DNA from 2 places in the Streptomyces sp. NPDC094448 genome. Region 1 is predicted to be linked to the other one. Evidence: predicted binding sites of a transcription regulator. Region 1 holds the regulator's gene; the other holds the start of a gene.
The links. Region 1 encodes HspR, which represses chaperone genes until heat shock. Its sites were predicted from a motif close to TTGAGNNNNNNNNNCTCAA; they were not measured.

Region 1 (7,211 bases):
AAGCGTGCAGCAAGGGAAGTTTCCGGAGTTCCGGGATGAGTAGCGATGTACCCGGAGTTCCGGGATGAGTGGCGATGTATAGGGGTGTGTAGGTGTTTAGTGAGTTCTGTGGGGGATGACTGTGACAGATGCGGTCCCCGGAGGGGTGGTCGCCACGCGCGGCCGGTTGACAGGTGCTGTGCGCGGCCCGGCGAATGCGGCACCGGCCGGCCGGGCTGCGGATAAGCGTGGGATAAAAGTTGAGTGGGGTCGACTCAGGTCTGTTGACTCCCGCGACGGGCTGGGGCATCCTTGAGTCAGTTCCACTCAAGAAGTCTCTGGAGGAATTGACATGGCACGTGCGGTCGGCATCGACCTGGGCACGACTAACTCCGTCGTCAGCGTTCTGGAGGGCGGCGAGCCCACCGTCATCACCAACGCCGAGGGAGCCCGGACCACGCCGTCCGTCGTCGCCTTTGCGAAGAACGGCGAGGTGCTGGTCGGCGAGGTCGCCAAGCGCCAGGCGGTCACCAACGTCGACCGGACGATCCGATCGGTCAAGCGCCACATGGGCACTGACTGGAAGATCGAGATCGACGGCAAGAACTTCAACCCGCAGCAGATGAGCGCCTTCATCCTGCAGAAGCTGAAGCGCGACGCCGAGGCGTACCTGGGCGAGAAGGTGGCCGACGCGGTCATCACCGTCCCGGCGTACTTCAACGACTCGGAGCGCCAGGCCACCAAGGAGGCCGGTGAGATCGCGGGCCTCAACGTCCTGCGTATCGTCAACGAGCCCACGGCCGCCGCGCTGGCCTACGGCCTCGACAAGGACGACCAGACGATCCTCGTCTTCGACCTCGGCGGCGGCACCTTCGACGTGTCCCTGCTGGAGATCGGTGACGGCGTCGTCGAGGTGAAGGCCACCAACGGCGACAACCACCTCGGTGGCGACGACTGGGACCAGCGCGTCGTCGACTACCTGGTCAAGCAGTTCCAGAACGGCCACGGCGTCGACCTGGGCAAGGACAAGATGGCCCTCCAGCGCCTCCGCGAGGCCGCCGAGAAGGCCAAGATCGAACTGTCGTCCTCCACCGAGACGTCGATCAACCTGCCCTACATCACGGCCTCCGCCGAGGGCCCGCTGCACCTGGACGAGAAGCTCACCCGCGCCCAGTTCCAGCAGCTGACCTCCGATCTGCTGGACCGCTGCAAGACCCCGTTCAACAACGTCATCAAGGACGCGGGCATCGCCCTCTCCGAGATCGACCACGTGGTCCTGGTCGGCGGCTCCACCCGGATGCCCGCCGTCGCCGAGCTGGTCAAGGAGCTGACCGGCGGCAAGGAGGCCAACAAGGGTGTGAACCCGGACGAGGTCGTCGCCATCGGCGCGTCCCTCCAGGCCGGTGTCCTCAAGGGCGAGGTCAAGGACGTCCTGCTGCTCGACGTCACCCCGCTGTCCCTCGGTATCGAGACCAAGGGCGGCATCATGACCAAGCTCATCGAGCGCAACACCACGATCCCGACCCGCCGCTCCGAGATCTTCACGACGGCCGAGGACAACCAGCCCTCCGTCCAGATCCAGGTCTACCAGGGCGAGCGCGAGATCGCGGCGTACAACAAGAAGCTCGGCATGTTCGAGCTGACCGGCCTGCCGCCGGCGCCGCGCAACGTCCCGCAGATCGAGGTCTCCTTCGATATCGACGCCAACGGCATCATGCACGTGACCGCGAAGGACCTGGGCACGGGCAAGGAGCAGAAGATGACCGTCACCGGCGGCTCCTCGCTGCCGAAGGACGAGGTCGACCGGATGCGCCAGGAGGCCGAGCAGTACGCGGACGAGGACCACCGCCGCCGCGAGTCCGCCGAGACCCGCAACCAGGGCGAGCAGCTCGTCTACCAGACCGAGAAGTTCCTCAAGGACAACGAGGACAAGGTTCCCGGCGAGGTGAAGACCGAGGTCGAGACGGCCATCACCGAGCTGAAGGAGAAGCTCAAGGGCGAGGACACGGCCGAGATCCGTACCGCCACCGAGAAGCTCGGCGCCGTCTCGCAGAAGCTCGGCCAGGCGATGTACGCGGATGCCCAGGCACAGCAGGCCGCCGCGGGTGGCGACGCGCCGCAGGGCGACGCCGGCCAGGCCAAGGCCGACGACGACGTCGTCGACGCCGAGATCGTCGACGACGAGAAGCCCAAGGGCGGTGCCGCGTGACCGAGGAGACCCCGGGCTTCGACGAGAAGCCCGACGTCCCCTCCGGCTCCGACGACGCCGCCGAGACCGCCGCGCCCTCCGAGCAGGAGGGCGGGGCGGCCCCGGCAGGGGACGCCGCCAAAACCGCCGGTCTGACGGCCGAACTGGACCAGGCGCGGTCGGCACTCGCCGAGCGCACCGCCGATCTCCAGCGGCTCCAGGCCGAATACCAGAACTACCGCCGCCGGGTGGAGCGCGACCGCGTCACGGTGAAGGAGATCGCCACGGCGACCCTCCTGGCCGAGCTGCTGCCCGTGCTCGACGACATCGGCCGCGCCCGGGACCACGGGGAGCTGGTCGGCGGATTCAAATCCGTCGCCGAGTCCCTGGAGACGGGCGTGGCGAAGATGGGCCTCCAGCAGTTCGGCAAGGAGGGCGAGCCCTTCGACCCGACGATCCACGAGGCGCTGATGCACAGCTATGCGCCGGATGTCACGGAGACGACGTGCGTCGCGGTGCTCCAGCCGGGGTATCGGATCGGCGAGCGGACCATCCGCCCCGCGCGGGTGGCCGTGGCCGAGCCGCAGCCCGGCGCCGGTCCGGCACCGGCGGCCAAGGATCCGAAGGAGTCCACGGCCGCCGCGGACGGCGCGGACGCCAAGGACGGCGCGGCCGACGGCGAGGAGAGCGGTGGCCCGGACAAGGGCTGACGCAGGCAGAGGCGTACGCGTACGGAGCGTGCGCGGCACCGCCCGGGAGGAGGGACGTCGATGAACACGAAGGACTTCGTCGAGAAGGACTACTACAAGGTCCTCGGCGTCCCCAAGGACGCCACCGAAGCCGAGATCAAGAAGGCGTACCGGAAGCTCGCCCGCGAGTTCCATCCGGACGCCAACAAGGGTGACAACAAGGCGGAGGAGCGCTTCAAGGAGATCTCCGAGGCCAATGACATCCTCGGCGACCCCAAGCGGCGCAAGGAGTACGACGAGGCCCGCGCCCTCTTCGGCAACGGCGGCTTCCGCGCCGGGCCGGGCGGCGGCAGCTTCAACTTCGACCTGGGCGACCTCTTCGGAGGCGCCCAGGGCGGGGGCCCCCAGCCCGGCGGCGCCGGTGGCTTCGGCGGCGGTCTGGGCGATGTGTTCGGCGGGCTGTTCAACCGTGGTGCGGGCGCCGGGACCCGGGTCCAGCCGCGGCGCGGCCAGGACATCGAGTCCGAGGTGACGCTCAGCTTCACCGAGGCCGTCGACGGGGCCACGGTCCCGCTGCGGATGTCCAGCTCCGCGGCGTGCAAGGCCTGTTCGGGTACCGGCGACAAGAACGGCAACCCCCGGGTCTGCCCGACCTGCGTCGGCACCGGCCAGGTCTCCCGCGGCGGCAGCGGCTCCTTCTCGCTGACCGACCCCTGTGTGGACTGCAAGGGCCGCGGGCTGATCGCCCAGGACCCCTGCGAGGTCTGCAAGGGCAGCGGGCGGGCCCGCTCCTCGCGCACCATGCAGGTGCGGATCCCGGCGGGCGTCTCCGACGGCCAGCGGATCCGGCTGCGCGGCAAGGGGGCCCCGGGCGAGCGCGGCGGCCCGGCCGGTGACCTCTATGTCGTCGTCCATGTCGGCGAGCACCCCGTATTCGGCCGCCGTGGCGACAATCTGACCGTCACGGTTCCCGTGACGTACCCGGAGGCCGTCCTGGGCGGCGAAATCAAGGTGCCCGTGCTCGGCGGCCCGCCGGTGACCCTGAAGCTGCCCGCGGGCACGCCCAACGGGCGCACCATGCGGGCCCGCGGCAAGGGAGCGGTCCGCAAGGACGGCACCCGCGGCGATCTGCTGGTCACCGTCGAGGTGGCGGTTCCGAGGGATCTGAGCGGCAAGGCGAAGGAAGCGCTGGAGGCCTATCGCGAGGCCACCGCGGACGAGGACCCGAGGGCCCAGCTCTTCGAGGCCGCGAAGGGAGCATGAGGACGATGGACGGAAGGCGCCGCAACCCCTACGAACTGACCGACGAGTCACCGGTGTACGTGATCTCGGTGGCGGCCCAGCTCTCCGGGCTGCACCCGCAGACACTGCGGCAGTACGACCGGCTGGGTCTGGTCTCCCCCGACCGTACGGCGGGCCGGGGACGGCGCTACTCCGCCCGGGACATCGAACTGCTCCGTACGGTGCAGCAGTTGTCCCAGGACGAGGGCATCAACCTCGCGGGCATCAAGCGCATCATCGAGCTGGAGAACCAGGTCGCGGCGCTCCAGTCCCGGGTGGCCGAGCTGACGGCCGCGGTCGAGGGTGCGGCGGCGGCGATGCGGCAGCGCGAATCGCAGGTCCACGCCTCGTACCGGCGCGATCTGGTGCCGTACCAGGATGTGCAGCAGGCGAGCGCGCTGGTCGTATGGCGGCCCAAGCGCACCGGCGAATAGCCCGCCGGAGCGCATGACCCACCGGTGAGCGGCCCGTCGGCGGCGGCCCACCGGCGGCAGTGCTTCGCGGTACGGTGCGACAGCCCGTCCCGCCCGCGTTCCGTTGCGTTCGTGAACGGCGCGGGCGGGGGGCCGTCAGCCCGCCGTGGTCGGCGTTTCGTGCTCCAGGATTCCCGACTGGGCGATCAGATACCCCAGTTGGGTACGGCTGCCGCTGCCGAGCGACGAGCCCAGTTTGGCGATATGCGCCCGGCAGGTCCGGACGTTCATCCCCAGCCGGCGGGCGATCGCCTCGTCGACATGCCCCTCCACCAGCAGTTTGGCGATGGAACGCTGGACGCCCGTCACTCCGTTGAGATCGGGGCCGTACGAGATCGGCTCGTCCCACGGCAGTCCGTGCAGCCAGAACTGCTCGAAGACGCCGACCAGATAGTCCACGATCCCCTTGTGCCGCAGCTCCAGAGCGAACAGCCGGTCGCTGCTGGCGGGGATGAAGGCCACCTTCCGGTCCACGATGATCAGCCGGTCGATGATTTCTTCGAGGGTGCGCACCTCCACTCCGGACGGGCCGACCTTCTCCATATAGGAGAGCGTGGCGGGGTGGTGGCGGGCGGTGTGCTGGTAGAGGGTCCGCATCCGGACCCCGCGTTCGATCAGCGGCTGCACCCGGTGCAGCGCCTTCTCCAGGGAGTGCGGCTGGCGTCCGCTGCCCGGCTGGACTGTGAGAAGCTCCTCCGTGCAGTCGGCGGTGACCTGGTCCAGACTGGCGTTGATCCGGTTGAGGCCTTCGAGGACGGTGATGCCGTCGGGCACGGGTGAGCCCTGGGCACTGATGGACATAAACGGTTCGAGAGCGTCGGTGAGGGCGACGGCCCGCCGGCGGCGGTCCTGGATCTCCCTCTCGATGGGGTGAATCAGTTGCGCCAGTGCCGTGGTGGGAGCAACCGGTCGGAGCCACTGGGCGTCATACGGGTCCGGATCGAGCAGTGCGAGGTCGAACAGGCAGGGCGCGGTCTCCGCCTCCAGCCGGGACAGCCGACCGCTCCGCAGCGCGGTGATGTAAAGACTCTTTCCCGCCTCGCACAACTTGCCGTCTGAGTGAGGGTGTCCGAGTTCGCCCCCATGAGACGTCATATGTACCCCCTCATGTTCCTGCATTACAGGAACATGATGCCTGCCGTCGCTGGTGCAAGCGTTCGGAGTGAGACATCGTCTTATGCGCGGGGGAGGAGGAATGATCAAATGAGGTGGAGATCACCCATGTCTAGGACGCTACGTGCGCTATGTGCTCTTGCCTTGGCGGGCGCCGCGCTGGGCGCGGCCGGATTCACCGGCGAGCCCTCTTGGGAGCGCGTCCCCGCAGCCGTCGCGGCGGCGGACCAGGGTGAGCCCTCGTGGGAGGTCGGTGGACCGTTCGCGGCGGCCACTGCCGACGACGGCGAGCCTTCCTGGGAACTCACCACCGCACCTGCTTCCGAAGGTGCGGACGCATGACCGTTCCACCGGATGACCGCTCCTTCCGACGCGAGATGGCCACGGCCTACCGCTCCGGGTGGCATTTCATCGACCTCGTCACGGCCATTCCCCACCGAGGCGACTCGTTGATGGTCACCCTGTTCGGCGAGCCGATCGTCGTGGCCCGCGAAGAGGACGAGGACGTCCGCGCCTACCGGTGCCTCCGCCGTCCGAGGGGCGCGCCGCAGCCCGTCCGCTGCGCCATCCGATACGGAATGATTTTTGTGAACCTCGACCAGCGCGACCACCGGCTGGCCGATCCGGACACCAACACCACCCGAGCCACCCCCCGAAGTGCCTGAGCGATTCCCCCGTCGTTTTAGATCGCTCCGGCACATCCCCCACACAGCGGCGCCATCGCGGACCTGAAACGCGATGGCGCCGCTGTGCGTCTGCGTACGGGCGCCGGGCCCGCGATCCGGCCCCGGCGCCCCGGCGGGCGCGGGCGGGTCCGGTGGGGGTCTCAGGTGCGGCCCAGGGCCCGTTCCACGGTGATCTCGACGACGACCCGGTCCGGGTTGGGCTTCGGGGTGCGTCCGTACCGTTCGGCATAGCGCCGGACCGCGTCCGCGACGGCCTCCGGCTCCGTGACGATCCGGGCCCGGCCCTCCAGCGTGGCCCAGCGCCCCCGGTCCAGCTGGCAGACCGCGACCCGCGCGCCCCGCCCGTCCGCCGCGCCCGCGAGGACATGGGCGACCTTGCGGCTGGACTTGTTGGTGATCACCCGGGCCAGGCCGGCCTCCGGCTCGAAGGTCACCCCGACCGGGACCACGTGCGGGGAACCGTCCGCCCGGAGCGTCGTCAGAGTGCACAGATGGTGTTCGCGCCAGAACTCCAGATAGCCGGGGGACAGCTCGCGCAGATCGGTGATCGCCATGGAATCCAGCGTAGGCCGTACCGGTCGGAAGCCCCGGAGCCCCCGTACGCCGAACGATGGCGCACCCCGCCACCGGTTGAGGCCGGGCCTTGAGTGGAATAGACTCAACTTTGTGCAGGTTCAATGAGTCAGACTTAGTGACCGGATGCGGGCCGGGGCCCGTATCCGATGTGTGTGACCTGCGTGAGCGACCTGCGAGGAGGAGTTACCGGACGTGGACGCCGAGCTGACCAACAAGAGCCGGGACG
Region 2 (7,211 bases), on a different contig from region 1:
AGAAGGCCGGGGAGGCGATCCGGCCCGGCGAGGTACTGGTCGAGATATCCGGCCGGCCGGTGTTCGCGCTGGAAGGCCGGGTGCCCGCCTACCGCGATCTGAAACCGGGAGCCCGGGGCCAGGACGTCCGCCAGCTCCAGACAGCCCTGCGGAAACTGGGCTTCGCCACCGGATCGGACGAACGCGACGTGTTCGGCGCCGGGACGAAGAAGGCGCTGCGGGACTTCTACGCCTCCATCGGATACGAACCGTCCCCGGCGACCGACGACGACGGGGCGGCCGCCGAGGCCGCGGCCGCCACCGCCCTCACCGCGTCCCGCGCCGTCGAGGACGCCCAGACCGCCCTCAGCGACGCCTACTACGCCCTCGGCAAGATCCCGGAGGGCACCGACCGCACCGAAGCGGCGAACGCCGTGAAAGCCGCACGCCGGACCCTGGAACGGGCCATCGACGACCGGCGGACCGCGCGGGCCGCACTCGCCGAGGCACGGGCCGCGGACGGACCGAAACTGCCCGCGTCCGAAGTCGTCTACCTGAACGGATTCCCGGCCCGTGTCGACTCCGTCGGGGCCCGCGTCGGCAGCCCCGTGGGCGATTCGGTGATGACCGTGTCCGCCGGGGCGCTCGTCGTCCACGCGTACGTCAACGCCCTCCAGGTGAAACTGCTGAAGGACGGCCGGCCCGCCGAGATCTACGCCGAACTCGACCGGAAGAAGACGGCCGCGCGGCTGGTGTCCGTGGCCACCACCCCCACCACGGCCCGCCGCGACGAGGGCGGCGAAGAGCAGCAGCAACAGCAGCCGGCCGGCGGCGAGGGATATCTCGTCGTCCTGCACCCCGGCACCCCGCTCGCGGCGAACCTGTCGGGCCAGGACGTACGCGTCACCGTCCAGGCCGCCTCCACCGGCGCCGCGGAACTGGTCGTCCCCGTCACTGCGGTGACCGCCGGACGCCAAGGCACGCTGCACGTCACCGTGGTGGCTCCGGAAGGCCGCCAGCGCCGGGTCGGGGTACGCGAACTGGCAGGCGGCGGCGGGTACGTCGCCGTCGCCCCGCTCGAAGCAGGCGCGCTGAACCCCGGCGACCAGGTCGTCACGGGCGTCACCACCCGGGAGCCCGCGGCCGGTTCCGGAACCCCGGAAGGGGAGGTGAACCCGTCGTGACCGACGGCCCCGCACCACCTGTCATCGACTTCCGGCAGGTCGGACTGGTCTATCCCGGCCGGCCCCCGGTCGTCGGTCTGCACCCGGGCGATCTCACGGTGCGCCGCGGCGAGTTCGTCACAGTCGTCGGTCCCTCCGGATCCGGCAAGTCGACGCTCCTCAACGTGATCGGACTGCTCGACCGGCCGACGACCGGCGGCTACTTCCTGGACGGCCTCGACACCGGCGGCCTCGGTGACGCCGAACGGACGGCGCTGCGCGGACACCGCATCGGATTCGTCTTCCAGGCCTTCCACCTCCTGTCCCACCGCACCGCCCTGGAGAACGTGATGCTGGGCATGGTCTACAACAGCACGGTCCCCCGGGGGGACCGAAGGGAAAGAGCCCGGCAGGCCCTGCTCAGAGTCGGGCTCGGGCACCGGCTGGACGCCCTGCCCACCCGGATGTCCGGCGGCGAGCGGCAGCGCGTGGCCATCGCCCGGGCCCTGGTGCACGCCCCGTCGCTGCTGCTGTGCGACGAACCGACCGGCAACCTCGACTCGGTGAACTCGGGGCGGGTACTCGACCTGCTCGAAGCGCTCCACGAGGACGGCATGACGGTTCTGGTGATCACACACGACCAGGAGGTCGCCGCCCGGGGCACCCGGACGGTCGCGGTGCAGGACGGCGTTCTCGTCCCGGTCGTCCCCGCGTCGGCCGTTTCCGCGTCGGCTGTCCCCGCCCCGGCCGTTCCCGCCGCGGCGGAGACGCTCCGCGACGGCGCCGGGCCCACCGCCCGCGATCTGCCGGGCGGGAGGGCCGGGTGAGGCTCCGCGCGAACGCCCGCACCCGGCCGGCGGCCCGCGCCGGGGTGCCGGTCTCCCGGCTGTCCTGGCGCGATCTGTTCTCCGAGGCACTCTCCGGGGTCCTGCAACGCCCCGCCCGATCCGTACTGACATCCCTCGGCACGGTCCTCGGCGTGGGAGCCTTCGTGGCGGTCCTCGGGCTGACCGCCACCACGTCCGCACAGATCGACGACCGCTTCAACGCCCTGACCGCCACCGAGGTGACACTGGAGGACGCCGCCGCGGAGCACGACCCGGCCGCCCCTCCGGCGTTCGGGCCGGACGCCGAACAACTGATCAAACGGGTCAACGGCGTCCGTGCGGGAGGCGTCCTCTGGCAGGTCAAGCTCCCCAAGGGGCAGCAGGTCACCAGCTCCCCGCTGGTCGACGGGGTCCACTCCGACACCGCTGTCTACGCGGCATCCCCCGAGGCGCTCGACGCCGCGCAGCTCACCCTCGCCCAAGGCCGCCTCTACGACCGCCGGCTCAGTGAGCGGCGCGAACCCGTCGTGGTCATCGGCAGGACGGTCGCCCAGCGCCTCGGCATCAGCAGCCTCGACACCGACCCGGCCGTCTTCATCGGCGACCAGTCGTTCACCGTCATGGGCATCGTCTCCGACGCCGAGCGCCGGCCGGAACTCCTGCTCGCCGTGATGGTGCCGCGCACCACGGCCGAGGCCCTCTGGGGGCCGCCCGCCGCGGGCGCCGCCGGCATGCTCGTCGCCACCGAACTGGGCGCCGCACCCCAGGTCGCACGCGAGGCCCCGGTCGCCGTGCGGGCGGACCATCCCGAGTACGTACGCGCCCAGGCGCCCCCGGACCCCCGGACCCTCCGCTCGTCGGTCGGCGACGACCTCTCGCAGCTCTTTCTCGCCCTGGCGGGGATCTGTCTGGTGATCGGTGCCGTCGGCATCGCGAACACCACCCTGGTCGCCGTGCTGGAGCGCACGGGCGAGATCGGGCTGCGGCGGGCACTGGGCGCCCGGAAACACCATGTGACCTTCCAGTTCCTCACCGAATCCGGCGCTCTCGGCATCCTCGGCGGGCTGGTCGGGACGAGCGTCGGGGTGCTGGTGGTCGTGATCGTCTCGATCGCCAAGGAGTGGTCCCCGGTCGTCCACCCCGCGGTCGTCGCATCGGCGCCCCTGATCGGCCTGCTCACCGGTGTCGCGGCCGGTCTCTACCCGGCCCGCCGCGCCGCCGGGGTCGAGCCGGTGGAGGCTCTGCGGCGCTGATGCTCCGCGGCCCCGCACCGCCCCGGACGGCCCCGGAGACCTCGGGGGCCGCCGGGGCCGCGGACTCTCCGGCCCGCCGGGAGGCCCGCCGGGAGGCGCGGCGGACCGACGCGTACCGACCCGTTCGCTCACAGTGAACACAGTCCGGGGAACAAGCGCGGGCTCCAGCGCATTGAGTCGATACAGCTCAAGTTCACTGCCAAAGGGGAGATCATGGCTGCTGAGTCCGGCACGTTCACACCGTTCACCCTGCCCGTGCTGCCGCTCGACGACGAGGTCGTGCTGCCCGGGATGGTGGTGCCGCTCGACCTCACCGACGCCGAGGTACGGGCCGCGGTGGAGGCGGCACAGGCCGCCGCCCGCTCATCAGGGGGCAGCAAGCCCGAAGTGCTGCTTGTTCCCCGGGTCGACGGGCAGTACGCGGCGACCGGTGTGCTCGGGACCGTCGAGCAGGTCGGACGGCTCTCGGACGGCGATCCCGGCGCGCTGATCAAGGGGCAGCGCCGGGTGCGGATCGGCGCCGGGACGACCGGGCCGGGGGCCGCGCTCTGGGTCGAGGGCACCTCGGTCGACGAATCGCTGCCCGATCCGCTGCCGGGACAGGTGCTGGAGCTGGCCAAGGAGTACAAGGCCCTGGTCACCGACTGGCTGAAGAAGCGCGGCGCCTGGCAGGTCGTCGACCGGGTCCAGCAGATCGACGGTATCGCGCAGCTCGCCGACAACGCCGGGTACTCGCCGTTCCTCTCCACCGCCCAGAAGATCGAACTGCTCGACACCGCCGATCCGGTCGCCCGGCTGCGGCTCGCCACCGAGCAGGTCCGCGAACACCTCGCCGAACAGGACGTGGCCGAGTCCATCGCCAAGGACGTCCAGGAGGGCGTGGACAAGCAGCAGCGCGAGTTCCTGCTCCGCCGCCAGCTCGACGCCGTCCGCAAGGAGCTGCGCGAGCTGAACGGCGGGAACGCCAAGGACTCCGTCGAGGAGTCCGACGACTACCGCGCCCGGGTCGAGGCCGCCGACCTGCCGGAGAAGGTGCGCGAGGCCGCCCTCAAGGAGGTCGACAAGCTGGAGCGGGCCAGCGACCAGAGCCCCGAGGGCTCCTGGATCCGGACGTGGCTCGACACCGTCCTGGAACTCCCGTGGAACGAGCGGACCGAGGACGCGTACGACATCCGGGGCGCCAGGACCGTCCTGGACGCCGAGCACGCGGGCCTGGAGGACGTGAAGGAGCGGATCACCGAGTACCTGGCGGTACGGAAGCGGCGCACCGACCGCGGCCTCGGGGTCGTCGGCGGGCGGCGCGGCGGCGCGGTGCTCGCCCTGGTCGGCCCGCCCGGTGTCGGCAAGACGTCCATCGCCGAATCCGTCGCCCACGCGATGGGCCGGAAGTTCGTCCGGGTCGCCCTCGGCGGTGTCCGGGACGAGGCCGAGATCCGGGGCCACCGGCGGACGTACGTGGGCGCCCTGCCCGGCCGGATCGTCCGGGCGGTCAAGGAGGCCGGGTCCATGAACCCCGTCGTCCTCCTCGACGAGATCGACAAGGTGGGCTCCGACTTCCGCGGCGATCCGGCCGCGGCACTCCTCGAAGTCCTCGACCCCGCGCAGAACCACACCTTCCGCGACCACTACCTGGAGGTCGAACTCGACCTCAGCGACGTCGTCTTCCTGGCCACGGCGAATGTGCTGGAGGCCATTCCGGAGGCGCTGCTCGACCGGATGGAACTGGTCCGGCTCGACGGGTACACCGAGGACGAGAAGATCGTCATCGCCCGGGACCATCTGCTGCCGCGCCAGTTGGAGCGGGCTGGTCTGGAGCCCGGCGAGGTCGTCGTCGAGGAGGCGGCGCTGCGGAAGCTGGCGGGCGAGTACACCCGGGAGGCGGGCGTACGGAATCTGGAGCGGTCGGTCGCCCGGCTGCTGCGGAAGGTTGCCGCACAGCACGAGCTGGGCGAGCGCGAACTGCCGTACACCGTCGGGCCCGACGGGCTCCGCGGACTGATCGGCCGGCCGCACCATGTGCCCGAGTCCGCGCAGGACCCGGCCGAGCGGCGGACCGCCGTACCCGGGGTCGCGACGGGCCTCGCGGTCACCGGCGCCGGCGGCGACGTCCTCTATGTGGAGGCTTCGCTCGCCGATCCGGAGACCGGTGCCGCGGGGCTGACGCTCACCGGTCAGCTCGGTGACGTGATGAAGGAGTCCGCGCAGATCGCGCTCTCCTACCTGCGGTCGCACGGCGCCGAGACGGAGCTGCCGGTCGCGGACCTCAAGGATCGCGGGATCCATATCCACTTCCCGGCGGGCGCGGTGCCCAAGGACGGGCCGAGTGCCGGTATCACGATGACCACGGCGCTGGCGTCGCTGCTGTCGGGACGGCTGGTGCGGACCGATGTCGCGATGACCGGCGAGGTGTCCCTGACGGGACGCGTGCTGCCGATCGGCGGCGTCAAGCAAAAGCTGCTGGCGGCGCACCGGGCCGGGGTCACCACGGTGATCATCCCCAAGCGGAACGAGCCGGACCTGGACGATGTGCCCGCGGAGATCCTGGACACGCTGGACGTCCACGCGGTGACGGACGTCCGCGAGGTGCTGGCGCTGGCCCTGACCCCGGCGTCGGTCCCGGTGGCAGCCGCGGCGTAACCCCTCCGGGACGGTCGGCCGTACTCGGGGCCCGCCCCGGAGGGAGTACCCCTCCGGGACGGGCCCCTTTTCCGGTTTTCCGGGCTGCGCCCGGCCCGACGGCGGCCGCGCTCCGTGAAGGCATCTCGCGCAGTTCCTTCGGGAGCGGCCATGGGACGCGTCCAGCGTGGCGTGGGTTGTCAGCCGACCCCAGGCCGGTTGTGGCTGAACCGCCAACGGTCCGCGGCCGGAAGGCGGTCCCGGCCACGCCGGGCGCCGGCCGCACAGGCGGAGTGCCGGGTCTCCGGGAACGGCAACGGCCCCCGGCCTCAGGGACTCGTACCCCCGCCGGACGCGATCCCCCACAATGGGCGGATGCGCACGCCTCCGTCCCCGGACCATCCGCCCCGCCCCGCCCCCGGCGGGCCCGGCGCGCTCCGGGCCGACTGCGCGAGCTGCTTCGGGCTCTGCTGCGTCGCCCTGCCCTTCATCGCCTCCGCGGACTTCGCGCGGGACAAGGCCGCCGGCGAGGCCTGCGGGAACCTCGACGCGGACTTCCGCTGCGGGATCCACGCCCGGCTCCGGAGCAGCGGCTACCGGGGCTGCACGGTCTACGACTGCTTCGGCGCCGGTCAGCAGGTGTCCCGGGAGACCTTCGGCGGCCGCGACTGGCGGCAGGCCCCGGACACGGCCCGTGCCATGTTCGACGCATTCCCCGTCGTACGGCATCTGCGCGAGCTGCTCTGGTATCTCACCGACGCCCTCGGGCACGAGGCCGCCCGCCCGCTCCACTCCGGACTGCGGGCCCTGCTCGACGAGACCGATGCCCTGACCCGGCGCGGGCCCGCCGAGCTGGCGCGGCTGGATGTGGCGGCCCACCGCGGGAAGGTCAACGCGCTGCTGCTGCGGACCAGTGAGCTGGTACGGGCGCCCGTGCGGGGGCGGAAGAAGGACCGGCGCGGCGCCGATCTGATGGGGGCCCGGCTGTCCGGTGCGGATCTGCGCGGGGTGAGCCTGCGCGGCGCGTACCTGATCGCGGCCGATCTGTCCGGCGCGGACCTGAGGCAGGCCGATCTCATCGGGGCGGACCTGAGGGACGCCGATCTGTCCGGTGCTGATCTGCGCGGCAGTCTCTTCCTCACCCGGACGCAGGTCAACGCGGCACGGGGCGATACCGCGACCGGGCTCCCCCCGGCTCTCGACCGCCCTGCGCACTGGTCCTGACCCGGCGAGGCGCCGGTAGTGCGGAGGCGGACGGGCTCCCGGGCCCGGACGCGGCGGGGCTACGACGGCCCGCCGGAAGGTACGCGGACCGGACGGCGCGCGGACCGGACGGTTCTACCCGTTGGCCAGTGCCACGACCCGGTCGTAGG

Region 2: lon (endopeptidase La) is a predicted target of HspR. The motif match lies at 3,395-3,413, and genes of this name have one in related genera.

What each region holds. Positions count from the first base shown of each region.
Region 1 is NZ_JBIWGU010000004.1:155,403-162,613, forward strand. It holds gene dnaK (molecular chaperone DnaK) at 332-2,188, shown strand; gene grpE (nucleotide exchange factor GrpE) at 2,185-2,877, shown strand; gene dnaJ (molecular chaperone DnaJ) at 2,938-4,119, shown strand; gene ACIQ9E_RS09340 (heat shock protein transcriptional repressor HspR) at 4,125-4,571, shown strand; gene ACIQ9E_RS09345 (helix-turn-helix transcriptional regulator) at 4,707-5,705, opposite strand; gene ACIQ9E_RS09350 (hypothetical protein) at 5,832-6,065, shown strand; gene ACIQ9E_RS09355 (hypothetical protein) at 6,062-6,388, shown strand; gene ACIQ9E_RS09360 (pyridoxamine 5'-phosphate oxidase family protein) at 6,550-6,963, opposite strand; gene clpB (ATP-dependent chaperone ClpB) at 7,178-7,211, shown strand, end outside.
Region 2 is NZ_JBIWGU010000002.1:274,421-281,631, reverse strand. It holds gene ACIQ9E_RS04680 (peptidoglycan-binding protein) at 1-1,163, shown strand, start outside; gene ACIQ9E_RS04675 (ABC transporter ATP-binding protein) at 1,160-1,969, shown strand; gene ACIQ9E_RS04670 (ABC transporter permease) at 1,966-3,222, shown strand; gene lon (endopeptidase La) at 3,436-5,859, shown strand; gene ACIQ9E_RS04660 (pentapeptide repeat-containing protein) at 6,214-7,062, shown strand; gene ACIQ9E_RS04655 (lysozyme) at 7,177-7,211, opposite strand, start outside.